Regions from separate parts of the Psychrosphaera aestuarii genome, predicted to be linked through region 3. Evidence: predicted binding sites of a transcription regulator. Region 3 holds the regulator's gene; each other region holds the start of a gene.
The links. Region 3 encodes sigma-54, which starts transcription at its own class of promoters, with help from an activator protein. Its sites were predicted from a motif close to GTTGGCACGNNNNTNGNNT; they were not measured.
Positions count from the first base shown of each region.

Region 1 (7,434 bases), 500 kb from region 3:
AGGCCTATCACGGTGACTATACTTAATACTATTTTCATCTCATTCCCCTAAAACGGCCACATTGTGCTCATGAAGAATTGTGATAACCAGCCAGTTTCTTGGGCTTCAGCCAAGGAACCTTTGCCGCTATATGAAATTCGAGCGTTTGCTACACGAGTAGAATCAACGGTATTGTCAGACGATACATCTTCTGATCTGACGATGCCTGTCAGACGAATGAATTCTTGCCCTGTATTTAACGTTAACCACTTCTCGCCACGAATAATCAAGTTACCATTTGGCAACACACGTAAAACGTGAACTGTTATTTGTCCATTTAGGCTGTTACTTTGATTCGACTTAGCATCGCCTTTAAACGTGCTATCAGACTCAATACCCATTTCTAACGTATTTCCGTTAATTGTTGGTGCGAGTCCGTTTAAACCTACTAACGGTGAAAGGCTTGCATCTGTTTCTTTTTTTGTTTCTGTTTTTGCTGTTTTAGACGCTTGTGTATTTTCCATCAACATCACCGTAATGATGTCGCCTACACGCCTGGCTTTGGTGTCTGAGTAAAGGCCATTAGACCAACCGGTATGATACAAGCTACCGGTTGCTACAACTTCTTCTGTTGGAATTTCCGGCATAATAGGTGCGAAAAATGGATCTTCTTCGACAACATCATGGTTCATAGCGCAACCACTCAATAAGCCTAATCCAATCAGTAACGTACTAGTTTTAGCCACATCCATGATGGTTTGGTTTAATTGATTTAGCGAACGATTGATGTTCATAATCATGCTCCGAAAACGTCTAGTAATTAAAGTTGCTGCGTAATGAAACCAAGCATCTGGTCAACTGATGAAATGACTTTTGAGTTCATTTCATAAACTCGCTGACTTTCAATCATGTTCACTAGTTCTTCTGTCACGTTCACATTTGATGTCTCTAACGCGCCTTGAACAATAATGCCTAAGCCATTTACGCCAGGGTTACCTTGAACCGGAGCGCCACTTACACCTGTTTCAGTGAATAAGTTTTGACCTATTGGTTCTAAACCGGCCGGATTAATAAAGTCACTAATCGTAAGCTGACCAATCGCTACACCAGCACCCTGCCCAGGCAACTGCACAGTAACTTCGCCCTGTTGGGAAATGGTAATTGATTTTGCTTCAGGCGGTACGTTCATCTCAGGTTGCAGAGGAAAACCTGCACCGGATGTAACGATTCGACCATTCTCATCTAACGAAAATTGTCCATTTCTTGAATACGCCAACGTTCCATCTGGTCGTTGAATTTCAAAAAATCCATCGCCTTGGATCATAAAATCCAAACTATTCTCGGTAGTAGACATATTGCCTTGCGAGAAATTCTTTTGAGTTGCGACAACTTTAGTACCCGCACCTAACATCAGACCGTTCGGTAACTCAGTATCTTGAGATGATCGCCCTCCTGGTTGATTTATATTTTGATATAGCAAGTCTTCAAATACAGCTCGGCTTTTCTTAAAACCAATTGTGCTGGCATTAGCTAAGTTGTTTGAAATAACAGCAATATCTGTTTGTTGGGCATCTAAGCCTGTTTTACTTATCCAAAGTGCGGGATGCATAGCCGCCTCCTCAATTAATTCTAATTAAACTATTCTTAACAACGTGTCTTGCGAACGATCTATGTCTTCCGCTTTTTTCATCATTTTTATTTGCATTTCGTATTGACGCTGGTGCGATATCATCGCCACCATTTCTTCAACCGGGTTAACGTTACTCATTTCTAGAGCGCCACTAACAATACGTATGTTGGGTGATGCTTCACAAAACCCACAGGCTTCATTTGAAAGCACTGCATCTTTAGATCGAAATAAACCATCAAGCCCTTTTGTCAAATCGTTGTCACTTGGCGGTTCGATAACCTTTAACCGGTCAACGACTTCTAAAAAATTAGCTGGGGCACCTTGAGGACGAACCGTGATGCTGCCATCCGGTCCAATTTCAACCTTTTCTACTGGAACAGGAATAACTATCGGCCCACCTTCGCCTAAAATTGGCGTACCTTTAGCAGTCGTCAATAAGCCGTCACGTGTAATTTGGAGGTTGCCTTCTCGTGTGTAAGCCTCTTCACCATTTTTATCTTGAACCGCCAACCATCCGCGTCCCGATATGGCAACATCAAGCTCACGGCCTGTTGTTGAAATTGCACCATGATGCATTTTTGAACCTGGGCGTTCTTCCATAGCAAAAACACGCGTAGGAAGGCCATCACCAAAGGCTTGCATTGATCGTTGTTGTTCAAAGTCAGAACGAAAACCAGCCGTTTTTGCATTGGCTAGATTGTTGGCATTCATTGAAATACCAATTAGATTTTGTTTCGCTCCGGACATGGATACATATAAGAGCTTATCCATCTTTGCCTCCGTCAATTGCTCGACGTTAAAAATACTTATCTTGTAAAAGCATTAATCGTGCCAGAGCTTGAAAGGCTTATTTTAAAAGGGCTAAACTGGGTAAGGAAGTAACGTGGTAGATTAGGCTGTTTTGTTTTGTCTGTGCATCGAAACGAGTAGTTGAGCTTCTGAACGAGAAATTTCACATTCTTGAATAACTTCTTCGACGTCTGCGCCTAACTCAATCATTTTTTTAGCGCGTGTATATAAAGGGTTGGGTTGATTTTCTTGCTCTAGTAGCAAAACCTTGTTGTTTAACTCGGTAATTACATCTAGCTGTTGTTGTTGATTTGTTTGCAGCTGAAGTACTAGCTCTTTTAATTGCTGTAAATACTGATCAGATTTTGAGTGCAATAGCTTCTCATTTTGAAGCTGTTGTTTGAGTTGGACCAACGCTTCGTCTTGGTAATGCATGGACTCTTGGAGCTGATCATGCAAAAGCTGTTGCTTAGTAGATAACTTACGATGGCGTGACATTAAAATTAATAATCCAATTAAACAGACTACTAAAACTGCAATTAAAATCCCTGTCGACACCATCATATATTCGCTTCCCAGATTTAGATATCTGAAATTTCGTCCCATTCTTCATCGGTCATGAGCTTATTCAAATCAACTAAAATAAGTAACTCACCACCTCTGTTACTAACACCTTGTATAAACTTAGCACTCTCATCTGTGCCTACGTTTGGTGCACTATCTATTTCGGACGTTTTCAGATAGACAACTTCAGCCACGCTATCGACTAAAATACCGATAACTTGCTTATCCGACTCAATAATTACGATTCGAGAGTTATCGCTGACTTCACCATTGGTCAAACCAAAGCGAGCACGTGTATCAATAACCGTTACAACATTACCACGAAGATTGATAATACCCAGTACATATTCAGGAGCGCCTGGAACAGGAGCTATTTCTGTGTATCGCAATACTTCCTGAACTTGCATTACGTTGATACCATAAGTTTCATCTTCTAAACGAAACGTCACCCACTGCAAGACTTCATCATTGCCGTCTGTTAACTTAGTGACTGGGGCTCTTTCTTCACTCATTTGAGCAACTCCTAAATTGAATAACTTTATTCTTGTCGTGCATTTATGCCTTTATCAAGCATGGCAACTAAATCATTGACATGCAATAAAGCACACATTTTTTCTTTAATCGTGCCTAATAGCCATGGGCGCTTACCAGGCTGAGTACGCCATTTAACGTCATCTGGTTTTATATACTCAGTAGTAACGAGCTTTTCTGCCGCTAAACCCCAATTACTTTCACCCAACATAATTAAGTATTTATAGTCTAATTTTGCTTGTAATGAGTCATCATATTTTTCTGGCATTACCCATTTGGCTGACTCAACAACATTAATTTTTTTGTCTCTGTTTACCATTACACCTAAAAACCAATCGGGTTTTCCAAATAAACTGGTAACATCATCTAAGTTATGAATACCACCAAGTTCGTGTAATGGAACCGCCAGCACTAAGCCTGCTACTTCAAAGAACAATGCCTGAAAAGGCTCTTCAATTTTGTCAATTGAAGGTGTTATCACCGGTTCTACTTGTGCTTCAATTTCTACTTTAGACTCAACAGCAGTTTCTGAGCTAACCGTAACTTTAGGTTGAACTTGAACTTTAGGTTTAGTTTCAACTTTTGGCTCAACAATAACTTCAGCAGCTTTTTCAACTGGTATTTCTACTGTTGTTTCTTCTAAAGCCTTTTGCTGCTCTTTTAGCGCTAGCGCCTCTGCAGCTTCTTGCTGCTGAATACTAACAGCAAGTAACAATTGCTCTAGAGAGTTAACCTCTGGCTCAACCTCTTTAACAGGCAAGCTTTTATCGGCAACAATTGCTTTCTCTATAGGCTTTAATTTTAGTTTATTTTTTTCAGGTAAATCTTCTACATTACTAAAATCTTGTTTAATTTTAGCACTGTATTTAGATTCTGCGAGGCGATTAGTAGATGTTGTTTTAACATCTTCTATTTGGGTGACCGTTTTTAACGGTTTATTATTATTATTATGCTCCAGATTATCAGTGTCATCAGTAAGTAACTGATCCAAATAATCCTTCATCACATTTTCACTGGCAAACATAACGTCAATTATTCTCTATTTGTTTTAATAGTTCTTGATAGGCAAATACGCCTCGAGAATTTTTGTTAAATATTGGTAATGGTGTCCGTTCCATACTAGCTGTTCTAAAATTAGTATCAATAGGTATGACACCTTGCCAAACTTTATTAGCATACATGTGATTTAATTCTTTGTATGCAACCTTAGAAGCTTTTGTTCTTTTATCATACATGGTTGGTATGATACACACATCATATTCTTTAGATTGTGATGACTGTATTAACTCCATCGTACGGTACATCCGCTCTAAACCCTTTAGTGCCATACACTCAGTTTGAACTGGAATCAATACTTTATCACACGCGGCTAATGCATTAACCATTAATACACCTAAAATAGGCGGACAATCTATGATTACGTGATCATATTCGGTAGCAAATTTTGCGAGCGCTTTTTTAATAATCAATCCCATACCGGACTTTTTACTAAGTACCCCATCAAGCGTTGCCATTGCCATTGTGGCGGGAAGAATATCTAAATTTGGTACTGGAGATTGCCAAGTGCATTTATTCCAATACGCTTGGTCCATCGTGTCTGAACGAGTAAATACGTCATAAACACCATACTCGAGTTGTTCAGAGTCTAAACCAAAATAATAAGTTAGCGAGGCATGTGGATCGGTGTCTATCATAAGCACCTTTTTACCCTGTTGAGCTAAAATTGCTCCCAAAGTAATAACAGTGGTCGTCTTCCCTACTCCACCTTTTTGGTTAGCTACCGTCCAAACTTTCATCGTACAACCTATTCGTTTCCATCGTTATTCGATTTTTGCTCATTCTCGGCCTCTTGTCGAGTAGTGATTCGAATTCCGCCACCAGGAAGCTGAATTACTCGTAATTCATTGCCATTATTAGTCTCATTTGGAAATTTATCAGCAATCTTTTGCTGTAGCTGCTGTTTATTAGGTTCTTCTGGACGAGGCTGTAAATAGGAGTATTTCGACAGAGCTATAACAACTCGTCTATTGCGAGATCGGCCTTCGGCATTTTCGTTACTAGCAATGGGATCATTTGGACCGTTAGCTTTAATACTTAACCTATCTTGCACAATCCCAAACTGCTCAAGTAAGTTCGTTATCGATGCCGCTCGCGCTGCAGATAACTCCCAGTTAGAAGAGTAAATCTCATTATTTATTGACAGGTCGTCGGTATAACCGCGAACCTCTACATAATTGTTTACTTCTGATAAGGAGTTGGCGACTTCTTGAATGATAGGTAACGCTTGGGGGTTTGCTGTGGCGCTTCCTGAAGCAAATAACACGCCGCTAGACAACTCGATAGTTAACCAATCATCGTTTAATTTTAGTTTAGCATCACCGGTATCTGCAACATCAACTAGTGCAGTTTGTAAGTCTTGTTTCAAAGCCTGCAAAGGATTGCCGAGCTTTTTATTTTTTGACTCATTAATTAGTAATTCTTGATCGGTAAGTTCAGGGCCTTTTTCTTCATTTAACGAATTGCCATCAAACACATCTTGTTGGGCTATTTGATTCGTCAATATCCCGTCACCTGCGGTTCCTTTACCTTTGTCACCTGTAATATGAAAAATTTGACCTAAAGATTGAGAGAGGGTATCAAATGACTTTTCTTTCACTATCGACAATGCGTATAAGACAACAAACAATGCAAACATCAACGTCATGTAGTCAGCATAAGAAACCAACCAACGGTCTAAGTTGTCTTGTTGCCTAGATTTTAAGCGCTTGCTAATTCTCGCCATTTCTTCCGCCCTCTATACAGCGACACGTGAATAGGCTTCTAATTTGCGCTCAATACTATTGGGGTTTTCACCATTGGCTGCACACAAAAGACCTTCCACAATCATTTCTCGATATAATACTTCATTGTCGATCTGGGATTGCAATTTCTGCGCCACTGGAATAAAGAAGAGGTTGGCTCCGCCGACACCATAAATGGTGGCAACAAAAGCGGTTGCGATTCCATGCCCTAAAGCAGATGGATCGTCAATATTGGCCATTGCTTGAATCAAACCAAGAACAGCACCTATGATACCTATCGTTGGACTGTATCCACCTAGGGCCTCATAAATCCTAGCTGAGCGATATTGTCGATCACTATCTAGTTCAATATCAAGCTCTAAAGAGGCTCGCATAACATCAGATTCAACACCATCAACCAACAGGCCTAGCCCTTTTCTGATAAAAGCATCATCATGGCCATTAATATCGTCTTCGAGTGCCAAAAAGCCTTTGTGACGTGAGATATCGGCCCAACGTGTAATCATTTGCTGTGCAGAATAAAAATCGACCGGCTGTTTATGCCAAACATTGCCGAACATTTTTAAACCTTGATAAAAGTACGTCGACGGAGTTTGTAACATCACAGCACCAAATGAGCCGCCTATAACAATAATAAAAGCTGGGAAATGAAATAAGGCGGAGATACCACCACCTTCAATCGCATATCCACCAATTACAGCTACAAGTGCCAACATTACACCCGCTATTGCTAACCTATCCACCAGAAGTCTCCTTTAAAATTGCTGAACCAATTTTGTCTAATGCAAAATTTTGCTCCGCAATTCCGGCAACGGTTACTGCTTGCGGCATGCCATAAACAACACTGGTATCTTCGTCTTGGGCCCAAATTGTTGCGCCTCGTTGCTTTAACATCCTGCAACCTTCGCGCCCATCTGCACCCATACCAGTTAATATTATGCCTAAAACCTCTCCACCATACGCTTTTGCTGCACTTCCAAAGGATAAATCAACACTTGGCTTGTACGTTAAACGCTCTGAATCATCATCTCTAATAACAATATTTGTTTTGCCACCCCTGCTTTCTAGCAGCATTTGTTTGCCACCCGGTGCCAAATAGGCATGACCTGGTTTTAAAACATCGCCAGTTGTCGCCTCTGA
Region 1 is NZ_CP072844.1:1,300,841-1,308,274, reverse strand. It holds gene J9318_RS05905 (flagellar basal body P-ring protein FlgI) at 1-38, opposite strand, end outside; gene flgH (flagellar basal body L-ring protein FlgH) at 48-731, opposite strand; gene flgG (flagellar basal-body rod protein FlgG) at 800-1,588, opposite strand; gene flgF (flagellar basal-body rod protein FlgF) at 1,613-2,380, opposite strand; gene J9318_RS05885 (DUF2802 domain-containing protein) at 2,501-2,962, opposite strand; gene J9318_RS05880 (chemotaxis protein CheW) at 2,980-3,474, opposite strand; gene J9318_RS05875 (chemotaxis protein CheW) at 3,501-4,517, opposite strand; gene J9318_RS05870 (ParA family protein) at 4,522-5,289, opposite strand; gene J9318_RS05865 (OmpA family protein) at 5,298-6,275, opposite strand; gene J9318_RS05860 (flagellar motor protein) at 6,288-7,037, opposite strand; gene J9318_RS05855 (protein-glutamate methylesterase/protein-glutamine glutaminase) at 7,030-7,434, opposite strand, start outside.
Region 1: flgF (flagellar basal-body rod protein FlgF) is a predicted target of sigma-54. The motif match lies at 2,427-2,445, and genes of this name have one in related genera.

Region 2 (7,434 bases), 1.2 Mb from region 3:
GCTTGAGAATAAAAACAAAATTAGGTTGAATACGGTTTTCATTACTTTCCTTGTAACTGCTTTATAACTCTATAAATTAGCAACTTTGAAAATCGCTATCAACAGTAAAAGGCATATACACTTAAAAAGGCATGATAACATGCTGAAAATCATAAGCTAATTGTAATGGCTTGGCTTTTAGCTTACTTAATGTTGATAATTAATGTACTGTTTTATTTTAAATTTCTATCAGAAAAACGTAAAAAGCTACCAATAACAGAATTGGTAGCTCCAAGTTCATTCAGTAGCCCGTCTTCTAGAGCTCCTTTTTTAATGTGTCAATCTATTTCAGGACGGGTCATATCCAGTCTATTTTTTCAGTGCTAACTGCGAAATATCATTCGCCCAATCTGTTTTTGGAAACTCTAAAAAGCGACCTAACTCAACGCCATTTTTATATACGATAACCGTTGGGGTCTTTTTAATAGAGTGTTTTAGTGCGATGCCACTAGGATCCGATTTGGCGGTATCCAGGCCATAAAACCAAACGTTAATGTTGTTATTGTTGACTTGTTCGAATAGTGAAATTAAGCGGGGTACTTCTCTTACACTGTCGTGACACCACTCGCCAAAAAACACTTTTACTTCTATTGGTTCTGCAATAGCGCGAAGGGAGGCTAGATCAGCTTTGCTGTAGGTCACATCGTTTTTATGCGAAGCGAAAGACTTAAACTCTTTTAATATACTTGGGCCGGAAATTTCGCCAACAAAAAAGTCCTTTGCCAAGCTTGGTGCGGAGGAAAGCGTTAGAGATAGCAAAATAGCGGTAAGTGTTTTATTCTTCATGGTATTACCCTGGAATGTTTAAAAGCGCGTAGTCCCATTAGAACATAAGGCGCTCAAATATTGGAATTTTTGTAATGAAAAAAAGAGTAACGTTATGGATGACGGTTGTATTTTTCGGCTTGTTTGTCGTACCTAGTTGGGCGGCAAAAACCTATTTAACAACGGCAAAAGTCGACGTTTATGATGAGCCGAATGGCAAGGTAATTCAAACTTGGCCTAGCCACACTCTATTTACATCGAACATGGAAGACACGCTCTGGGTTCGAGTGTCCGGACACTTTCCTGAAGGTGAGTGGCAGTCCATTTTTCCAATGTGGTATATAAAAGTATCAAGTAATATTGAAGAACAGCACCCACAAACGACCTCCGCGCCTGCGACTATATTTCATGTTCCGTTAGAAACGTTACTCGATGCTAAAAAGCAAAAGGCAAAAGCTTATCGGCTGCTAGAAGATGCAACGGTTTTTGATCGACAAGGTAAAGCAATTGCTCAATGGTATAAGGGAAAAACATTCACCAGCGCCTTCGAAAATGAAGACTCATTGAAAGTCACTGGACATTTTCCTGAAAACAAATGGCAGCCATTACCAGAGCCTGTTTGGTTAATAAAGCCAGTGCGTTTGCAAGACAGAACGCAACCCAAGCAAATTAAACGCTCTGCTGATACCCAACGTTTAGTTATTATCGACAAGTCTTCTTTTAACGTGACGGTTTATGAGCAAACTATGCAAGACATCAAACCAATCATGACTTCTCCCGTTGCGCTCGGTTACGACAGGTGCCTACCAAAGAGCCAAGGCGGTAAATGTTACTATACGCCAGAGGGTGAGTTTAATGTTGAGTTTAAGTTGTTTGATAGCGACGGAATTAAATGGTGTATACCTAAAAAAATGGAAGTCGAATTCGCCGATAAAATAGCCAGAGGTGAGCGGTGCTGGCGAGGCATTATGGGTAATCACGCTTTACATTTTGGTGACTCGCTCTTTTTACATGGGACGTCTAACCCTGGCTCAATTGGTAGTCGCACTACTCATGGTTGTGTACGTCTTAGAAACAGTGACATCGAACTGGTTTATAGTTTATTAGACAACGGTGACAAAGTTATTATTACAAGTGACGTTAATGAAAAGTTGGCTGAACTAAAACAGCGTAATAAAGACTTGTTAAATGAAAGTTTGTTAACAAAAGAGACTGAGAAAGAGGGCTTACTTGAAGCCACACTTTCCGAGCAATAAAATCAATTAAGGTTTTACTAAAGGCAGTTGTTTTGCTTGCCAACCAAGCATATCACCGTCTAAGTGAATGAAGTCGGTAAGGCCATTTTTTCGCATCATAGATTCAGCTTTTTCAGCCCTGCGACCACTTCGACAATGAACAACAATGGTTTTTTCAATCCCTTTTAATTTAGCTATTTCATCAATAATGGCGTGATGTGGAATATTAATCGCGCCTTCAATATGGCCTTCGGCAAATTCGCTAGGCGAGCGGACATCCAAAATTTGGTAGTTATCCTTGTTTTTTAAATATTCTTCAGCGGATATTTTAGCAGTATCCGCTGCCGTACTCGTATAACTCATAAGCCCAAATAACGCACTGACGAGCAGGGTAAATAGATTTTTTAACATAAAAACTCCTTATTGATAGATAACTAAATAGTGTTAGCGATTAACCAAAATAATAATAAAAGCACTAATACAAAAATAATGAATCGGGTATTCCAACTTTGAAGTTCAGCAATGGTAGTTTGAGACGGTTTCTGTCCCTCATTAATTCGTAGTCGTTTTGCCTTTACGCCATTAAACATAGCGGGACCTGCCATTTCAATTCTGCAACCTGCTGCAACTATGCACGACCAAACTAGTTCAACTAAGCTTTGCTGCTGTGGCCAGTCAGGTTGATATTTACGAAACATTCGCCACCACCCAGGACTCGACTTAAATACAGAGTAAATTGGCGCAACCATCACAACAATTACCCAATCTAACGCTGAGCGGACTGCTAGACTTGGTAACCCAAAGCTATCAAATTTAGGGTCGAAAGCACACCAACGCTGAACGGCGATGTCCAATACTCGATAAGCAATCGCAGCAACGCCTCCAAAAGCAAGAAATAGTATTATGGGCGTTAACCATGCGGTTGCCCACGAACGTATTTCCACCTCTAAAGCGCCTTTGACAATTCCAAGGGGCGATAGTGGTTTGGTATCAAATTCAGCATGCTCGGCTAAGTAGTCCTTTGCTAAGGTGTTCTGCTTATTGTGCAGGGCATCTTTTATTGATTTATTAACTTTCGCGACGGAATGGTAACTAAGGCTAATGTATAGAAGAATTGCCTCTGTCCATACATCATAGGGCATGATAAACAACAATGCCCAAATAATGACAGTGACAAATACAAAGTAGGTAAGTAACGACATGAAACCCGAGATTTGGCGCTGTCGATCGCTGCCAGGCGTATTTACCTTTTTAGCGATAGCATCGGCTAGAAGAGCACATAATTTTAAAGGCGAATATCGAAACGGGATAGGTAATATCCATTCAACAATAATGACAATGGCTGCAGCCAATAAGTGTGGAAGTTCAGCCATTGTTTCAATCATAATATTGAATGTTACTTAGATAATTTATTTAAAAGCTTCATCACTAACTCAGATGAGTTTTTAGACGCGATTTCTAGATAGGCATCGAAGCTCATTGGAGATTCCTCTCCTGCAATATCCGAAAGTGAACGAATCACTAAAAACGGCGTATCCATTTGATAGCAAGTCTGTGCGATTGCGGCACCTTCCATTTCTACTGCAAGCATATCTGGAAATTGTTGACGAGTCGCCTCGATACGAACCGGGTCACACATAAAGCTGTCGCCTGTCGCAACTAAACCCACTTTACAAGTGATCTCGTCCATTTCTGCGATTGACTCTTTTGCCAATGCCACCAACTTTTCATCGGCACTAAAACGCGCTGGCATGTTAGGCACTTGACCAAACTCATAATTAAACGCAGTAACATCGACATCATGATGAACAAGCTTATTACCAACCGCAATGTCACCTACTTTTAGTTCTTTGTCAAAACCACCCGCTGAACCGGTATTAATAACATATTCAGGATTAAAGTTATTAATTAACAATGCAGTTGCAATAGCCGATGCAACCTTGCCAATACCTGACTGAACTAATACCACATCCTGACCATTTAGCTGCCCCGAAAAGTATTCATAGTTGGCTATTTTTGTGGTGTTCAGGTTTTCCATGTTGTTCTTTAAAATGGCAACTTCTGGTTCCATTGCGCCAATAATCGCAATTGTCATATCAAACTCTCTTGTAAATTTGGATAGTAATCTATCAATCTGAAATTAAGAGAAATTATAATAGAGCGATAGCTCCTTGGCTATGCAAAAGCACTAAAAACAGAAATAGAGGTAGGTGTCAAAAATAAAACGTTTAAATGGCACAGTATCTGCTTATATCGATAAAGAATTATCTATCGTTTAGTGGAGAGTTATATGGAATGGGTTTTAGTATTATTAGTAGGGTTGATTTTGACCATTGCGCTAGTGGCCAGTCACTTTATTGACACCAGCAATCCTTATCCTTTTAAAAAGAAGTCACAGCTATTTACTAACGTTGAACGAGGCTTTTTGGCTTTGTTGGATAAAGCTGTAGGTAATGACTACCGAATAGTTAATCGTGTACGTCTGCAAGATATTATTGAAACCAAAGATAGCGTTAAAGGTCGAGCTAAGCGTTCAGCTATGATTAAAGCGTCTAGCAAAGTGATTGATTACGTACTTTGTGACCCTCAAACTTATCGCATTATTGCAGCTGTAGATTTAGTGAATCAAGCGAGTGGTGGTCATAAATCAAAGCAAGACTGGTTTGTAACGGGCGCACTAGAAGCCGCCGGTATTCCTCATATTCGTATAAAAGTGAAAACAGGTTACAAAGTCGACGAAATTAGAAATGGCATTTTATACAAAATTGGCAAAAAAGAGCGTGCCTATCCGCCAGAACCTATTTTCAAAGGTAACATTCCTCGCCGACCTGTAGGTGCTTTATCTGCTGGGCAAGTAAAGGCACAGTTAGGTGGTCTTGGCATAGCAAAAGCATCTTAGAAGTCTTGTCATCATGATGGATGATTTCAGTAAAATAGGCTAATCATTGAGTTTGTGGAGTGAGTTAGGTAACCTGACCACTCCAATAGCAAACAGAACCTTAATTAATGGAAATAGAGTTAAAGTTTCTTATCCAACCTGACTTAGTGGCAAAGTTTATTTCTGCACTAAGTTCTTCACATTTTAATATCACTACAACTCACCAAAAGCAATTACGCAATGGTTACTTCGATACCGATGATCAAACGTTACGAAGTTTTGACATGGGTCTTAGAATCCGCTCGAGTAAATTCTCAAACGGTCATATTGAAGCTGAGCAAACCGTTAAGTTAGCGGGTCAAGACATTGGTGGTCTTCATCGCCGTCCAGAATTTAATGTTGAGTTACCAACGCCAGTGAATTTAGTAGCCGACTTAAGTTTATTTGATGACAACATATGGCCAACAGGATTTGTTGTAAATGACATCCAGCCTAATTTGAAATTGTTATTTGAAACGGATTTTGAAAGAACGACTTGGCTCGTTGAAATGCCCTCAGGCACCGTAATTGAATGTGTATTAGATCAAGGTGTTATTCGCTCGGGTTCACAAGAGTCTATTATTAGTGAAATTGAGCTTGAATTTGTGTCTGGTCAAGAAAAGGATCTTTTTAATCTCGCTCATTATATAAATTCACAAGTTGATGTGCGCCTTGGTTTCCTTAGTAAAGCCGCCCGAGGTTATCAGCTTCTGACGGGCAAAATGCTGAAATGCACAGATCTTAATCGAATTGAATTACCAGAAAACGTCGAATTTGAAACCGCTTTAATTCAGGCCTCCTCCGAGGCATTAAAATTTGTTCAGCACAATGAACAAGTTTTTTGTTCGTCAATGTCACCTAAAGCACTTAGAAAAGTCATTGATGGCTGGTCATTGATCATCCATATACTACAGCTTTTTTCGTCTGCATTACCGCAAACTCAAATAGAACACTTTATTGAAGCTTTTAAAAGCATTCGTCACCAGCACAAATGGGTCGATGGCTTTTATCAGTTAAACCAATTGGTTAGCCGAAAGAGTCCATACCGAAAAGAAATAGAAAACAGCGAGCATTTGTCAGAATTAATGGCACAGCAACAATTACCTGAATCAAAGTTAATGAAAGCTGTGGGCTTTTTTAGTACCACTGAGTACAACCAATTAGTGGTAAATTTTGTTGAGTGGTTGAGCCAAAAACAATGGCGACAATCTATGCCACTTGAAAATTTAGGTTTATTGAAAGAGCCTCTCGTTGAGTTTTCAAATTTGTGGCTAGAAAAAGCCTGGCAAAACGTTCAGGTAGCGTTAGCGAATTACACGAACAATAGTGATAAAGCTAACTTAGTTGCTCTTTATTGGCCACTTGTGGAATCGATATTAACTGGAATAACGTTAGGTAGCTTGTACGCAGAGCAGGGCGAATCAATGCATAACAGTCAACATGATTTGCTGGTGGGTTGTGAAGAGTTTTTATTACTAACACGACTTGAAAGATTATTAACCGTCGATGCCCAGGACAGCGAAAATAATGATACCTCGTTAAATGCAGCGGTGAGTTCTGAATATCTAGCTTGGGTTAAGGGTAAGCAAGATAGCTTAAACAAGGCGTTGGCAGCCTCAATTGGCAGTATCAGCCAAATTAAACCGTATTGGTAGATAATAATTGTGAATGACGAAGCTGAGTTTGAACAAGCCAGTAATAAGCAAAATGGCAATAGTGCAACAATAAGTCTAGAACATTTAGATGCGTCGTTACGCCAATTGGGTGAACGTCGTTTAGACGAGCTTTGCGCGTTAAATATATGTCGCGTCGACGAGGATAACGCGCCGACATTAATTTATTTACTGGCTATTAGCGACTTTATTTACCGCAATTGCACCCGTTATCCGGAAGTTTTAAAAGATTTGGCAAATAATCATTTAAACTTGCAAACCCCAACTTGGTCTATGACCGAAAAAGAATGGCAAGCAAAAAATGAGCAAGAAGCGCTAAAAGCCCTACGCATCCACCGACAACACATAATGACAAGCATTGCTGCTCAGCATTTTCTTGGTCAGATCGATATTAAAAACAGCATGCGACAACTTTCTTATGCGGCAGACTTATTTTACGGACTGGCGCGTCAATGGGCCGAAGCGGATTTAGCACCTCGTTGGGGTTTACCAATATTAAACAATGGTAACCGTGTCGCATTAATTGCCATGGGAATGGGTAAGCTAGGAGGATATGAACTTAACTTTTCTTCCGATATAGACTTAATTTTCTGTTACAGAGAAAAAGGAGTGACTTCCGGAGGGCGAAAACAAGAAGATTTCCAAGCTTACTTTACTAAATTATCACAAAAAATTATTCATTTACTCGATACGTTAACACCTGATGGTCAAGTTTTTAGAGTGGATATGCGCTTGCGGCCGTTTGGTGACAGTGGCCCATTAGTGAGTAGCTTTGCTGCACTTGAAGATTATTACCAAGAGCAAG
Region 2 is NZ_CP072844.1:2,621,836-2,629,269, reverse strand. It holds gene J9318_RS11985 (TlpA family protein disulfide reductase) at 1-42, opposite strand, end outside; gene J9318_RS11980 (thioredoxin family protein) at 349-825, opposite strand; gene J9318_RS11975 (L,D-transpeptidase) at 900-2,060, shown strand; gene J9318_RS11970 (rhodanese-like domain-containing protein) at 2,067-2,450, opposite strand; gene J9318_RS11965 (cobalamin biosynthesis protein) at 2,474-3,412, opposite strand; gene mtnN (5'-methylthioadenosine/S-adenosylhomocysteine nucleosidase) at 3,436-4,134, opposite strand; gene J9318_RS11955 (DUF2726 domain-containing protein) at 4,330-4,938, shown strand; gene J9318_RS11950 (CYTH domain-containing protein) at 5,046-6,611, shown strand; gene glnE (bifunctional [glutamate--ammonia ligase]-adenylyl-L-tyrosine phosphorylase/[glutamate--ammonia-ligase] adenylyltransferase) at 6,621-7,434, shown strand, end outside.
Region 2: J9318_RS11955 (DUF2726 domain-containing protein) is a predicted target of sigma-54. The motif match lies at 4,271-4,289, and genes of this name have one in related genera.

Region 3 (7,434 bases):
TTTGCCTAAATTTTAAGGTTTTAATTATGAATCCTTTAGTTTCATCTGCATTAAAAGTTATCGAAATTGAAAAAAATGCGATAGAAAATTTAGTCCAATCTTGTGACGAAAATTTTGTGGCCGCGTGTAATATTATTATGGACTGCAAGGGCCGAGTGATAGTAACGGGCATGGGCAAGTCGGGACACATAGCTAATAAAATTGCAGCTACGTTAGCAAGTACAGGTACTCCTGCATTTTATGTTCATCCAGGCGAAGCAAGCCATGGCGATTTAGGAATGTTCACTAAACAAGACGTTGTTCTTGCGCTTTCGAACAGTGGCGAAACGTCTGAAATTGTTACTCTACTTCCAGTTTTAAAACGATTTGGTTGTCATATCATTGCCATGACAGGTAATACACAATCAACTTTAGCGCAAAACAGCGATGTTCATCTATTTTCAGGTGTAGAAGAAGAAGCATGCCCGTTAGGCTTAGCACCGACCGCTTCAACGACGGCAAGCCTTGTACTTGGCGATGCCCTCGCCGTTTCACTATTGGAAGCAAAAGGTTTTACAGCAGAAGACTTTGCACTAAGCCATCCCGGAGGTGCCTTAGGCCGTAAGTTATTACTAACAAACAAAGATATAATGCATACAGACGACCGCATCCCTGTTGTTAGCGATCAAGCAACCTTAAAAGAAGCAATAATAGAAATGTCGGCCAAAGGTCTTGGCATGACTGGTATAACCGACAAGGACAACACCTTGATTGGTATTTTTACCGATGGTGATTTACGTCGTTGGTTAGATCATGACTCATTTAAAACGGATCTTAAAATTACCACTTTAATGACGACAAATGCCACCTCTTCGAAAGCTAATGTTTTAGCGGCGGAAACGTTAACTTTAATGGAAGCCAAAAAAATTAGTTGTTTATTTGTTATTGATGAGCAAAACAAGCCAATAGGCGCTCTTAATATGCATGATTTATTGAAGGCCGGAGTTATTTAATGGAACGGTTTGCAACCTGGTATCAAAAAGTTTCGACTGACGTTACTACACGCGCTCAGCACATTAAGTTGCTTATTTGTGATATTGACGGCGTGTTTTCTGACGGCTCAGTATATATGGCAAATAATGGCGAAGAACTTAAAGCCTTTAATACAAAAGATGGCTTCGGGCTTAAGTCTTTAATGAACATAGGATGTGAAGTTGCTGTCATTACCGGACGAAGCTCTAAAATTGTTGAAGACCGAATGACAAGCCTAGGTGTTAAATACATATATCAAGGTATGGAAACAAAACTAATTGGTTATGAAAAACTATGTAAAGAGTTATCAGTAACACCATCACAAGTTGCATTTATTGGTGATGATTTCCCTGACGTCCCTGTGATGAAAAAAGTTGGGTTAGCGGTATCAGTAGCCGACGGCCATCCTTATGTAAAAGAGATTGCACACTATTGTACTGTTACTCATGGCGGAAAAGGTGCCGTGCGTGAATTAACCGATCTACTAACCATGGCACAAAAAGGTGAAACCTTTATTACCAGCCATTTTGAAGGTTCAAGTACCTAATGAGACTTAGATTACTCGTTCTACTTATTTTTGTTGGGATCAGCCTTTATCTTTGGTTTCCAGCTTTTACCAATCAAAGTAATGCGGATGACTCCGAAGAGCCTGTGTTAACGCCTGACTTCACGGCAACATTATTGCATCAAGAAATGTTCGATAAAAATGGTACGTTAAAGCAAGAGGTGTTCTCGCAAAAAATGGAACACTATGCCCAGTTAGCTTTGACTTACTTTGAACAGCCTGAATTTGTTATTTATCAAAATGATGCTCCGTTTTGGCGATTAGCCGCAGACCTTGGCAGTGTGCAAGATGGCCGACTAACCTTAGACAGTAACGTTAAAATGTATCAGTTAACCGATAACGAGCTCGTTACCAGTATTGAAACCCAATACTTAGAAATAGATCTCGACACTCAAGTGGTTGAGACCGATAAGCCAATTATAATTCGCGGTGAAAAAACCACTATTGAAGGGCAAGGTCTAACTGCCGATCTAAAAGCTCAAACAGTTAAACTTAAACATCACGTAAGAACAATTTTAAAAGGGACGAAAAATGACTAAATTCATCAAGATGACACTTGTTATACTTGCTTGTATTGGCCTTAATGCATTTGCTAATGACGATCTTATTATTGATTCTAAAAACCAAGATCTTGATTACAAAAATAACACTATGTATTTCAGCGGTAACGTAAAAATACAACAAGGGACGCTCACGATCACGGCTGACGAACTATATGTAATAACAAAAGACGGCGTAGGCGAAAAACTAATAGCAAAAGGCAAACCTGCTCGCTTTTTGCAAAATGATCCTAATAATGAAGCATTAGAGGCCACAGCATTAGAAGTCGTTTATATGATTAACGAACGTATTTTAGAATTGAATGGCCAAGCTAAATATAAGCAAGGTAGCTCGATTGTTGAAAGTGGTAATATCGTATTTGATTTAAATGCACAAAGAGTCAAAGCTGACGGCGACAAGTCAACCGGTGGTCGTGTAACTACTACGATAAAAACAAAAAAAACACAGCCAAATAATTAAGTAGAGAAATTAAATATGACCAAGTTGGTGGCAAAGCACTTAGCCAAATCCTATAAAAGTCGTCAAGTTGTTAAAGATGTCAGCTTGTCGGTAGAAGCTGGTCAAGTAGTTGGCTTGTTAGGACCAAATGGCGCGGGTAAAACAACAACTTTTTACATGATTGTTGGTTTGGTGCCTAACGATAAAGGTTTAATTCAGCTTGATGATATCGATTTGAGCCACGAACCTATGCACGTAAGAGCTCGCAAAGGCATTGGTTATTTACCTCAAGAGTCGTCTATCTTTAAAAAGCTGACAGTTTCACAAAATATAATGTCTGTTCTAGAAATGCGAAAAGACATAGATGCAAACCAACAGGCTGATTTACTTGATGATTTAATTGCCGAATTTCATATTGATCATATTCGGGATAGTCTTGGTATGGCATTGTCTGGTGGTGAGCGCCGCCGCGTAGAAATCGCAAGGGCATTGGCTGCCGATCCAAAAATTATTCTATTAGATGAGCCTTTTGCGGGTGTTGATCCTATATCTGTCATAGATATAAAGAAAATAATTCAACAATTAACAGCAAAGGGAATTGGTGTACTTATTACCGATCATAATGTCCGTGAAACACTTGATGTCTGCGAAAAAGCCTATATCGTTAGTCATGGAGAGCTTATTGCTGAAGGAACTCCGGCTCAAGTGCTAGAAAGTGACATAGTTAAGAAAGTTTATCTTGGTGACCAGTTCAAACTTTGATATTTTGGTAGCACGAATAAGTTTATTTTAGTCAGTACTTTACTGGGATCAAATGAGACCAACATTACAACTTAAAATGGGTCAGCAGTTAACAATGACCCCGCAATTACAGCAGGCTATTCGTCTGTTGCAGTTGTCGTCATTAGAATTGCAACAAGAGATCCAAGAAGCCTTGGATAGTAATCCTTTGTTGGAAGCTGATGAAGAGCATGGCTCAGTTGAACAAATCGAATTACCACAAGACAACCATGATCGTCATGAAAATGAAGCCTCAGTTTCATCTAACGACGACGATATCGAGTGGACGCGAGAAGAACGCGATACAAACGAAAATATCCAAGACCAAACTATTAGTGATGACTTGCCCACAGACTCGACTTGGGATGACTACATGAGCGCCGCTCCTGCGAGCTCAGGCCCTGCGTACGACGGTGAAGATACCGTTTATCAAGGTGAAACAACTGTTGATATTCAAGACCATTTAAAATGGCAATTAAATCTATCCACTTTTTCCGAACATGACTTAGCTATTGCAACAGCCATTATTGATGCTATTGATGACAAAGGTTTTTTGACGGTATCTGTTGAAGACATTGTTGAGTCTGTAGACATCGAAGATGTTGAAATAGAGGAAGTTGAAGCGGTTTTAAAACGCATCCAACACTTTGATCCTATTGGTGTTGCCACCCGAGGGTTGCAAGAGTGTTTGTTGGTTCAGTTAAAGCAATATAGCCCTGACACACCTTGGCGTGAAGAGGCTATTGAACTCATTGCTGAAAATATCGACCTGTTAGCGAACCGTGATTATCGCACTATAATCCGCAAAACAAGATTAAAAGAATCTGAATTAAAAGAAGCACTCGACTTGATTCAACAACTGAATCCAAATCCCGCAAGCCTAGTTATAAAAGACGAAATTGACTATGTAATTCCAGATGTTACCGTCGTAAAGAAAAAAGGTCGTTGGTTAGTAGAGCTAAATCCTAATTCTATGCCTAAAATTAAAGTGAACGAACAATATGCTTCACTGTCTAAAACTTCAACCAATAGCTCTGACGCGCAATTTGTTCGTTCACACTTACAAGAAGCAAAATGGTTTATTAAAAGTTTAGAAAGCAGAAACGACACTTTATTGAAGGTATCTAATTGTATCGTGCAACAACAACAAGCATTTTTTGAATACGGACCAGAGGCGATGAAACCAATGGTTCTAAATGATGTAGCAGAAATGGTCGATATGCATGAGTCCACGATATCGCGTGTGACAACACAAAAGTTCATGCACACACCCAGAGGAATCTTTGAGTTAAAGTATTTCTTTTCTAGCCACGTCAGCACCGAAAATGGTGGTGAATGTTCATCCACTGCAATACGGGCTTTAATAAGAAAGTTAGTTGCTGCAGAAAACCAAGCAAAACCGTTAAGTGACAGTAAGATTGCTGATATTCTGGCCGAACAGGGCATCCAAGTAGCCAGAAGAACTATCGCAAAATACCGGGAATCGTTAAACATTCCCCCTTCAAACCAGAGAAAACGATTGGTTTAACAATCCATTTTATCAATTCAGAAGGAAGTGCATATGCAAATTAATTTAACTTGTCGTCATGTCGATGCAACAGAGTCTTTAAAAGAATATGTTGATACGAAATTTGCAAAGTTAGAACGTCATTTTGACCATATTAATAACGTCCATGTGATTTTAGACGTTGAAAAACTCAACCAAAAAGCAGAAGCAACTATGCACGTAAATGGTGGTGAACTATTTGCTGCATCGGAGCATACTGATATGTATGCTGCAATTGATTCCTTAATTGATAAACTTGACCGTCAAGTCATTAAACACAAAGAAAAGTTAACCAGACATTAACTTTCTTTATTAATTTTAAAGCGCCATGGACGGTGCTTTTAACCAATCTTTTGAGATTTAAATCAAAAGAGTAAAGCAGTAAAAGATAACCATGAATGTAAAGCTACTCCTGCGACCTGAGTGCACTAAAGTACTAACAGATTGCCAAAGCAAGAAAAAGATCCTCGAGCATATTGCCGAGATCGCGAGTACAAAATTACCAGACCTCACTTGCACAGATATACTCTCAAGTCTTATGAATAGAGAAAAGTTGGGGAGTACCGGAATAGGAAATGGCGTTGCTATTCCTCATGGAAAAATAACACCAAATGAAAGTCCAGTGGCGGTATTAATCGTTATCCACCCTGGCATTGATTACGATGCAATAGACAATAGACCTGTTGATGTATTTTTTGCGTTACTTGTTCCAGAAGATCAGTGTGACGTGCATTTAAATACGTTAGCGTCAATCGCAGAAATTTTTGATAATAAAGAAATGCTTCGTAAAATAAGAAGCGCCGAAACTGATAATGATCTTTACAAAATAATTGAAGCTGCTTAATCATGCATATATTTATCGTTAGTGGCCGTTCAGGCTCAGGGAAGACAGTCGTATTAAGAGTACTAGAGGATCTAGGCTACTATTGCGTAGATAATTTACCGGTTAATTTATTACCTGCATTATCACACTCCTTATCTAAAAATTATCCTCAAGTTGCCGTCAGTATTGACGTTAGAAACTTGCCCAGCTCTGAACAAGAGTTAATGGATAATTTAGATTTCTTACCCAAAGGCGTAAAGACGACCGTTCTATATATAGATGCTAAAGATGACGTATTAATTCGTCGCTATAGTGAAACAAGGCGCCTACACCCTTTAACCAAAGGTGATGCGTCACTACCTGATGCAATCGCACAGGAGAGTAAGCTTTTAGATGGGTTATCGTCTAGAGCCGATTTATATATTGATACCTCGGATTTAAATGTTCATCAACTAACCGAGATGGTGAGAGAAAAGATATTAGGAAAGTCAGATAAAGAACTTATTATTACTTTCGAGTCGTTCGGCTTTAAATATGGGGTACCAAACGATATCGATTTTGTATTTGATGCACGATTTCTACCAAATCCTCACTGGGAACCAGAACTTAGAGCATTAACCGGTTTAGACTTACCTGTGAAAGACTTTTTCTCTAGTCAACCACTTGTGAATAAATTCATATTTCAAATCAATAACTTTATGTCCACTTGGTTACCGCATTTAGAGCGCAATAATCGTAGTTATTTAACGATCGCAATAGGCTGTACTGGTGGTAAACATAGGTCTGTATATATTGCTGAAACGCTCGCTGAACAATTTCGTTCTCGTGGAAAAAATGTAAAAACTCGCCATCGAGAGATGAGCCGTTATTTAGAGCAACTGTAAGGTAACAAGCCCAGTGTTATCACGAACAATTACAATCCAGAATAAGCTTGGGTTACACGCAAGGGCTGCGACCAAATTGGCCCAACTCGCCTTACAATTTGATGCTAAAGTTCAAATACAACAAGCTGATAAAACCGCCAGTGCGGATAGCGTCATGGGCTTACTAATGCTTGCAAGTAATCAAGGTAAAGAGATACACGTTACCGCAACGGGGAGTGATGAAAAGCAGGCTCTCGAAGCTATTTGCGAACTAATTTCTAATCGTTTTGATGAGTCTGAATAACTAATTATCTCGCTACAAAAACAACCAGTTACTATCATAAAACGCTAATCTAAGTTAGACTTGTGCACAAGGTAAACAACAGAAACCTACGCTCAAGAAATGCCAGAACTACTAGAACAAGAATATACAATTCCTATTAATGAACTTAATACTGCCATCAGTGACGGTATGTTTGTTCGTGTGCGGAATATGCTTGATTCTATGGCCGCAAATGATATTGCACTGTTGTTGCATTCTTCTCCTCCCAAAAGTCGTGCTGTTATTTGGCAACTCATCGACAGTAGTATTCAAGGCGACGTTTTAGAAGAACTTTCCGATGAAGTTCGTAACCCAATATTACGAGCAATGGAACCGGAACGAGTTGCTGAGGCCGCGACCAATCTTGATGACGATGACTTTTCAGAAGTACTAAGAAGTATGCCCGATGCTGTTTATCGTCGAGTGCTGAAGAGCATGGATAAACAAGATCAAGCGCGCGCTGAGAGAGTAATGTCTTATGAAGAAGACTCTGCGGCCGCGCTAATGAATACCGATACCGTCACG
Region 3 is NZ_CP072844.1:797,753-805,186, reverse strand. It holds gene J9318_RS03685 (calcium/sodium antiporter) at 1-9, shown strand, start outside; gene J9318_RS03680 (KpsF/GutQ family sugar-phosphate isomerase) at 27-992, shown strand; gene kdsC (3-deoxy-manno-octulosonate-8-phosphatase KdsC) at 992-1,558, shown strand; gene lptC (LPS export ABC transporter periplasmic protein LptC) at 1,558-2,115, shown strand; gene lptA (lipopolysaccharide transport periplasmic protein LptA) at 2,108-2,596, shown strand; gene lptB (LPS export ABC transporter ATP-binding protein) at 2,612-3,337, shown strand; gene J9318_RS03655 (RNA polymerase factor sigma-54) at 3,390-4,883, shown strand; gene hpf (ribosome hibernation promoting factor) at 4,917-5,204, shown strand; gene ptsN (PTS IIA-like nitrogen regulatory protein PtsN) at 5,296-5,745, shown strand; gene rapZ (RNase adapter RapZ) at 5,748-6,608, shown strand; gene J9318_RS03635 (HPr family phosphocarrier protein) at 6,622-6,891, shown strand; gene mgtE (magnesium transporter) at 6,991-7,434, shown strand, end outside.

Region 4 (7,434 bases), 1.1 Mb from region 3:
AAACACAAAATCAGAAAGCTGCAGGCTTTGCTCGTCGCTACTTTGGGCAAGATAACTAAACACTTCGTTAGTGGATCTTAAGTGTATTTCTTGCTCTGTTCTATTGTCCTCAGCCTCTTCTTTCGCAATAGTTGCTTGGAGTAAGCTTGGATCTGAACTCATTCCCCAAAGATCGGTGCCCATCCAATAGTAGCCATAACCATAATAACGATACAACTCTGTTTCAAAATGACGAGATACCGTTTCCTGCTCCTCTACATCTGGACTCTGCAGTAACTTTTCGGTATCAATACTAAGGCAAACCTCTTTTGCGTCTAGGTTCACATAATAGACTGAAACTGGTGATACTAAGAGCTTTTGGCTCAGTGGATTCCACTTTTGTGGATCAACAACTAAATACCGAATAACATGATCTTCATCAGTAAATAAGAAATCTGAAACGACGCCATACGTGCCATCAATTGTCTTAATTTTAAAGCCAATTAGGGTGTTAATGTTTATGTTCATTTCGCGTCTCCGTTTTCATCAGTTTGCTCAATAGCTTCTTTCGATAACAGTACATTAAGCGATGCCGGTTTTATTGCGATGTTTATTTCTGTTGATTCAAAAGTCTCACCGTCGATGACATACCCAATGGCGTTTTTACTTCGAATCTTAATTGTTTCCACCTTAGCGGTATGAATCGATTCAGGTGCAGGGTTTTCTGATACGCCAGCGACGATTAAGCTTGCTACGTCAGTGAAGTTTTCGAGAGATGTATTGCTCTCATCAAACCAAGTAACATTTAATAGTCCATCGTGGAAATCGGGTTTGCCGTCGCCTTGGGCTAAAACCGTAGAGAAAGGCGCTGCGTTGGCAACGACTAAGCTACGCGTCTTTATATGTTTTGCTTGATTTGAGTCAAATTGGACCATTAAATCCAATTGCTCAGACGTATTCAGTGCTTGCCAAAATCCATGTAAATAAGCAAATTGACCAAGTTTGTTTTTAGCATCTCGATCGGCAGACGATATCATTTCTTCTTCTATACCAACGGCTGACACAAGCAGCATGGTTTTTTCGTTACAAACTGCGGTGTCCATGGCAATCGTGTTGTTACTCACAATATGTTTTATGGCGGTTTCTACGGGGATAATTTTACTGGATACGCCAAACAGTGTGTGTGCCAAAGCATTGGCTGTACCTAATGGGATTATGCCAAACTTGATATCAGTATTAGTCAGCTCTGTTGCAACTTCAGCAAGCGTGCCGTCTCCACCCGCCGCGATGACAAGTGAAGTGCGCTTATCGATTGCTTCTTTAGCCCAGTCCTGTGCACTTTTGGTTTCGGTTGTTTCTACAACAATTAGATTAAACCTTTGTTCTAAATAGGCCTGAATTTTATTTTTGTATTTTGGCCATTTGCCTTTACCCGAAACAGGATTTGCGATTAACCAAGCCGGTTGCATTAAGGTTAAAAGACCTGCTTCTCGATATTGTATTAGCCTTTTCAATTGTTTTTTGTTTAAACCGGCTTGATTGCGAATATCAGTGATACTACTAAGTACATCTCTTACATCTTTTTCCGGATGTTTTGCTAGTAAATAAGCAGCAACACAAAATAAAGAGCGACCTCTTCCTAACGCACAATGCACCATTACCGGCTTGTTCTGTCTTCGTTTATTGTCAATCCAATTTAATGACTGCCTCAATTGCTCAGGGGTTGGACTACGGTGATCTAGAATAGGAATATTTAAATAATCGATATCTAGAAAACGACTACTCCAATCCAAAGCGTCGAATTCAGCGGTCACATCTAATACCGCTTTTACGTCATGATCTTCTAACTCCATGGCTTCTTCGGCAGATAAACGGCTGGCTAGGTAAATATGATCTTGAATGTGGTGTATGTAGTGGCGGTTTCTTTTAACGTCTTTGCGTTTTGCTATCTTATTGTATAACTGTACACCAACCATAAACGGTAGAAAGATAATGCGGATAGCGACTGGGATAGAACCGTCGGTACGTTTTCTAAAGATTCTTGGCTGATTTGTCATATAAGCAACAAATACAACTAAGAGTGAAATGGCAATCCAGTTAAGCAAAACACTCAGGATCACAGAGTCGATTTGAGTTGCCGTGTAGGCCAGTAGAGCGCCAAAAAATCCGTATAAATACTCTATGTACATGAAAACCTCAGTTGAAATGAATCCAACGATTATTAGTTAATTATAGAACTAAAGCGAGAACCATGCCTTATTTATAACGCATTGAAACTATTAATTTTTATTTTAATTGATTAGGTTTGAACAATATCTCCGTCACTTTTACTGTAAATATTACACAAGCATCAGGTCAATTCTTCAAGAAAATATAAAATTTCAGTTCAATATTCTCGGCAAAACTTATGTCCTAGTCTTATAAATTTGTTTATTAACATGTGGTTAGTGTTGTATTTGTCGGTTTGGCATAAAGCTAGCTACTTTACTTTGTTTTTCTGAATTTAGTAGGTTGTACAAGATGAAAAAGTATTATGACTCAGGTCCCCTCGTCTTTATCGAGGCGAGCCAATTTTATGAAGACTTAGCCAATCAAGTAGAAGACCTGTCTGTTCGGCATGGGCTTATAAAAGTATCTACGGTTTTTCAACAGCTAGCAGGCAAAGTAAAACAATGGATGTCATCGAGTCATGACACCGATGTTATTCATTTGATAATGTCGAATTGGAATAACCATTTTTATCAAGCTCGTGTGGGCAATACGTCAACACCAGAGCTCTCGTTACTTGAACAACGTTTAAAAGTAGAGAGTGAGCATCTTAGCGAACTTAGAAGTACATTTCAGCTGTCAAAATCAGATGTTGAAAAGCGCAGGGTGGCTGACCTAATTGCGACTTACTTTGATGCTATCGAAATACTAAAAAAGTTATCTAATCAAGCAAGGAGTGAACACAATGCCTAAGGTTGGAGTAAAAGCCCCTGTTATTGAGAAAAAAGTAGATCAGTTACTTATTCCTTTTCAGCGATTTATTGATGATCAAACGACGAGTAGTAAGGTTTTACTACTGACGACTATAGTGGCATTGATAATTGCAAACTCAAGCTATGCTGATTCCGTTTACGGAGGATTACATGCGCTATTCGGGTTAGCAGTTAATGATAATTTGTATCAGATGTCCATATTGCATTGGGTTAACGACGGGTTAATGGCTTTATTTTTTCTATTATTAGGTATGGAAATTAAACGAGAAGTTCTTGTCGGTGACTTAAGTTCGCCAAGCAGTTTGATACCAGTTTTAGCCGCCGCCGCTGGTGGTATGTTTTTCCCCGCGACTATATTTGCTGTACTCAACTACAATACAGAATATATAGCAGGCTGGGGTATTCCGATGGCGACGGATACGGCGTTTGCAGTAGGAATATTAGCTTTATTAGGGACTCGAGCCCCTCTGGCTGCCTTTGCTTTTTTAACAGGTTTAGCAATTATCGATGATATTGGCGCGATTATGGTAATCGCATTGTTTTATACAGACTCTATAAATAGCTTTTACTTGCTGTTGTCAGCAATTCTAACCGGAGTCCTCTTCTTCTTTAATTTTATCGGCATTCGTCGCCCATTTATGTACATGTTTGTTGGTATTTTATTGTGGTTGTCAGTTCTAAGCTCCGGTGTTCACGCGACTATTGCCGGTATCTTAATAGCGGCCGCGATACCAGCTAGGCCGAAACATAAACCGACCGTAATGGTTGAAAAACTATCAAAAATTACTCAACGTTTTCAGCGTATCGTTATCAATAAAGGTAGTCGAAAGCCTGTACTTGCTTCCAAAACACAACACGAATTGGCAGAGCAATTAAAGGTTACGGCAAATCAAGCGACCACTCCACTACGTAGATGGGAGCAGTTACTTCATACACCAGTAGGGTTACTTGTGTTACCAATATTTGCCTTCTCTAATGCCGGTGTACAGTTAGACTCATCAAGTTTATTGGAAACGCTAAATAGCACCTTGGCCTGGGGCATCTTTTTAGGACTTATTGTGGGTAAAGGACTAGGTATTCCATTTATGGTTTGGTTATCGATAAAAACAGGTATAGGCCAATTACCCAAAGGGCTAACCATGAGACACATAGTTGGACTTGGGATGCTCGGTGGTATTGGTTTTACCATGTCTATATTTATCACAGGTTTAGGTTTTGAAAACAGTTTGGAAACGCAAGCCATTGCAAAAACAGCAATTCTTGTTACTTCTTTGTTTGCCGGTGTGGTAGGTTATATTTTGTTCAAGTTTGCGCCAACTAATAATTCATAACAAGGAGTCACCATGCCGGATAGTCAGTATATCTCTGAATTGAAAAATCGTATTACAGAGAGAAATCCAAACCAAACTGAGTTTATGCAAGCCGTTACTGAAATACTAGATAATGTCGCCGAAGAGTTGGAGGATAACGATGAGTATCGAAGGTATCGTATTTTTGAGCGCTTAACTGAACCGGATAGAATTATTTCATTTAAAGTTGAATGGTTAGACGACAGAGGCTGTGCTCAATTGAATAGAGGTTGGCGCGTTCAACAATCGAATTTAATTGGGCCTTATAAAGGTGGATTAAGATTTCATCCAACGGTAAGTGAATCGGTGATTAAATTTTTAGCGTTTGAACAATGTTTCAAAAATGCGTTAACAGGTTTGCCTTTGGGCGGAGGTAAAGGTGGATCTGACTTTGATCCAAAAGGTAGAAGTGATCATGAGATTATGAGTTTTTGCCAAGCATTTATGACACAGCTTTATCGTCACATAGGAGCAAACGTTGATGTACCCGCTGGAGATATTAATGTGGGCGCACGAGAAATAGGCTTTTTATACGGTCAGTACCGTAAAATACGGAATCAGTTTAGTGGTGTGCTAACTGGCAAGGCAATAGAAATGGGTGGTAGTTTAGTTCGCACAGAAGCCACCGGTTTTGGTGTTATTTATTTTCTACAACATGTTCTTGAACATAAAGAACTGCAGTTAGAGGGCTTAACGCTAACAATATCTGGTGCTGGCAACGTAGCCCTATTTGCAGCGAAAAAAGCACTAGAGCAAGGTGCTAAAGTTATTACTTTATCAAATTCTAGAGGTGTACTTTTTAAAGATAATGGCTTTAGTAACGATGATATTGAGTGGCTGATTAAATATGACAATATCAAAGACAATACTTTGTTGTCTTTTGCAGAAGAGCGAGATGGTGAATGGCGAGCGGGAGAGAAACCGTGGCAATATAAGTGTGATGTTGCTGTGCCTTGCGCCACTCAAAACGAAATGAACGGTGAAGAAGCATCAACACTTATTAAAAACGGCTGCAAAGTGGTCATTTGTGGTGCAAATATGCCTTGTACTTCCGAAGCAATTGAAGCTATTCATAATGCGAAAAACTGTTGCTACATTCCCGGCAAAGCATCAAATGCTGGTGGGGTAGCCGTTTCGGGGTTAGAGATGTCACAGAACGCGGGCTTTGAAAGTCAGACCTTTGAATATTTAGACGGTCGTTTACGAGACATTATGAAACACATACATGGTCAGTGTGTTAAATGCGGTGAAAGTGATACTGGCGACGTAAATTATGAACGTGGTGCAAGTGTTGCAGGCTTCCATATTTTAGCTAAAGCCATGTTAGCACAAGGCGTGTAGGGCCTGAAAACGCTACACATTACCTAAAAATTGCAAAAAAGTGGTTATTTTTACGGATTATACGAAAACAACTGTTGAATTTTATAAATAGGTTCCATAGGATAAGCCTTGTCTCAACTAAAGGATAAAATAATGAACAAAAGTGAACTAATCGAAAAAATGGCACAAAGTGCTGACATGACTAAAGCTGACGCAGAACGTGCACTTAACAGCCTAGTTTCTACAGTAACTGAAGAGCTTGCTAAAGGCGGCGACGTTTCTTTAGTTGGTTTCGGTACTTTCAAAGTTAATGACCGTGCAGCTCGCACTGGCCGTAACCCTCAAACTGGTGAAACTATTCAAATTGCTGCTGCTAAAGTTCCTGCTTTCAAAGCTGGTAAAGCAATCAAAGATGCAGTTAACGCATAATTTACCGAGTCTCTCGATAAGTTGACAAAAAAAGCCTCATTGGAGGCTTTTTTTATTTTCATGATAAATTTTTCTGTACATTGTTAAAACGTTATATAAAATAAATGAGAATCATTCTCAATTAGAAAAATGAATAACATAAACAAAGGGTACACAATGAAACGTTTATTTTTAATTGCTATAACGCTTTTCACTTCTCTTACTTCTACCGTGGCTCAAAGTTCAGACACTGTTAATATTTACTCTTTTCGTCAGCCATTTCTTATTGAGCCTATCTTAGAAAAATTTACCGCTGAAACAGGTATCAAAACAAAAGTTGTGTTTTCTAAAAAAGGGTTAATTGAACGTTTAAAACGAGAAGGTAAATACAGTCCAGCAGACGTAGTGTTAACTTCGGATTTTAATAAGTTACTTCAGTTAAAAACAGAAGGTTTGACTCAGAAAATCGATTCTAATTTGGTAAATGATATTGTTCCATCACAGTTTCGTGATGAAGGTGATCATTGGATTGCTCTTACTAAACGAGCTCGCGGTTTGTACGTAAGCAAAAATTCTAGTGTTGATACAAGTACTGTTAAATATGAAGACTTGAGCGATAAAAGGTTTGCAGGAAAAGTTTGTACTCGCAGTGGTAAACACCCGTACAATTTAGGGTTAATTGCTTCAATGATTGCTCATCACGGTGAGGCGGATACTGAATCTTGGTTGAAAGGTGTAAAATCAAATTTAGCACGTAAGCCACAGGGCAATGATCGTGGCCAAGTAAAAGCCATTAAAGAAGGCTTGTGTGAGATTTCACTTGGTAATAGTTACTACTTTGGCAAAATGTTAACGGATGAAAAACAGAAGCCTTGGGCTGATGCGGTAAACCTAGTGTTTCCAAACCAAAAAGACCGTGGTGCTCATATAAACGTTTCTGGTGCGGTGATCACTAAACATGCACCAAACAAAGATAACGCGAAAAAATTATTAGCCTACTTAGTTGATGAATCAGCGCAACAGCAATATGCATCGCTAAACATGGAGTATCCAGTCAATCCTGCAGTTAGTGCATCAAAAATGGTATTGAGTTGGGGCTCGTTTAAAGAAGACTCGCTCCCTCTAACAGAAATCGCCAAGTATCGAGAGCAGGCGCTAAAACTTGTGGATAAAGTTAAATTTGATTTATAACTACACAGATAACCAATGCAGTTAAAAACTTCTAGGCTGACCTATGTGTCAGCCTTTCTCGCATTAATAATAGCGCTACCAATTCTGGCGTTAGTCATGACATCGTTTACAGAAGCGGGTCAAAGCTTTCAACATATTCGTGAAACGGTTTTATCAGACTATGTTGTAAATACATTAACTCTAATGACCGTCGTAGGTTTACTTGT
Region 4 is NZ_CP072844.1:2,702,260-2,709,693, reverse strand. It holds gene J9318_RS12305 (PRC-barrel domain-containing protein) at 1-507, opposite strand, end outside; gene J9318_RS12300 (diacylglycerol kinase family protein) at 504-2,168, opposite strand; gene J9318_RS12295 (hypothetical protein) at 2,500-2,940, shown strand; gene nhaA (Na+/H+ antiporter NhaA) at 2,933-4,291, shown strand; gene gdhA (NADP-specific glutamate dehydrogenase) at 4,304-5,650, shown strand; gene J9318_RS12280 (HU family DNA-binding protein) at 5,783-6,058, shown strand; gene J9318_RS12275 (extracellular solute-binding protein) at 6,215-7,228, shown strand; gene J9318_RS12270 (ABC transporter permease) at 7,244-7,434, shown strand, end outside.
Region 4: J9318_RS12300 (diacylglycerol kinase family protein) is a predicted target of sigma-54. The motif match lies at 2,220-2,238, and genes of this name have one in related genera.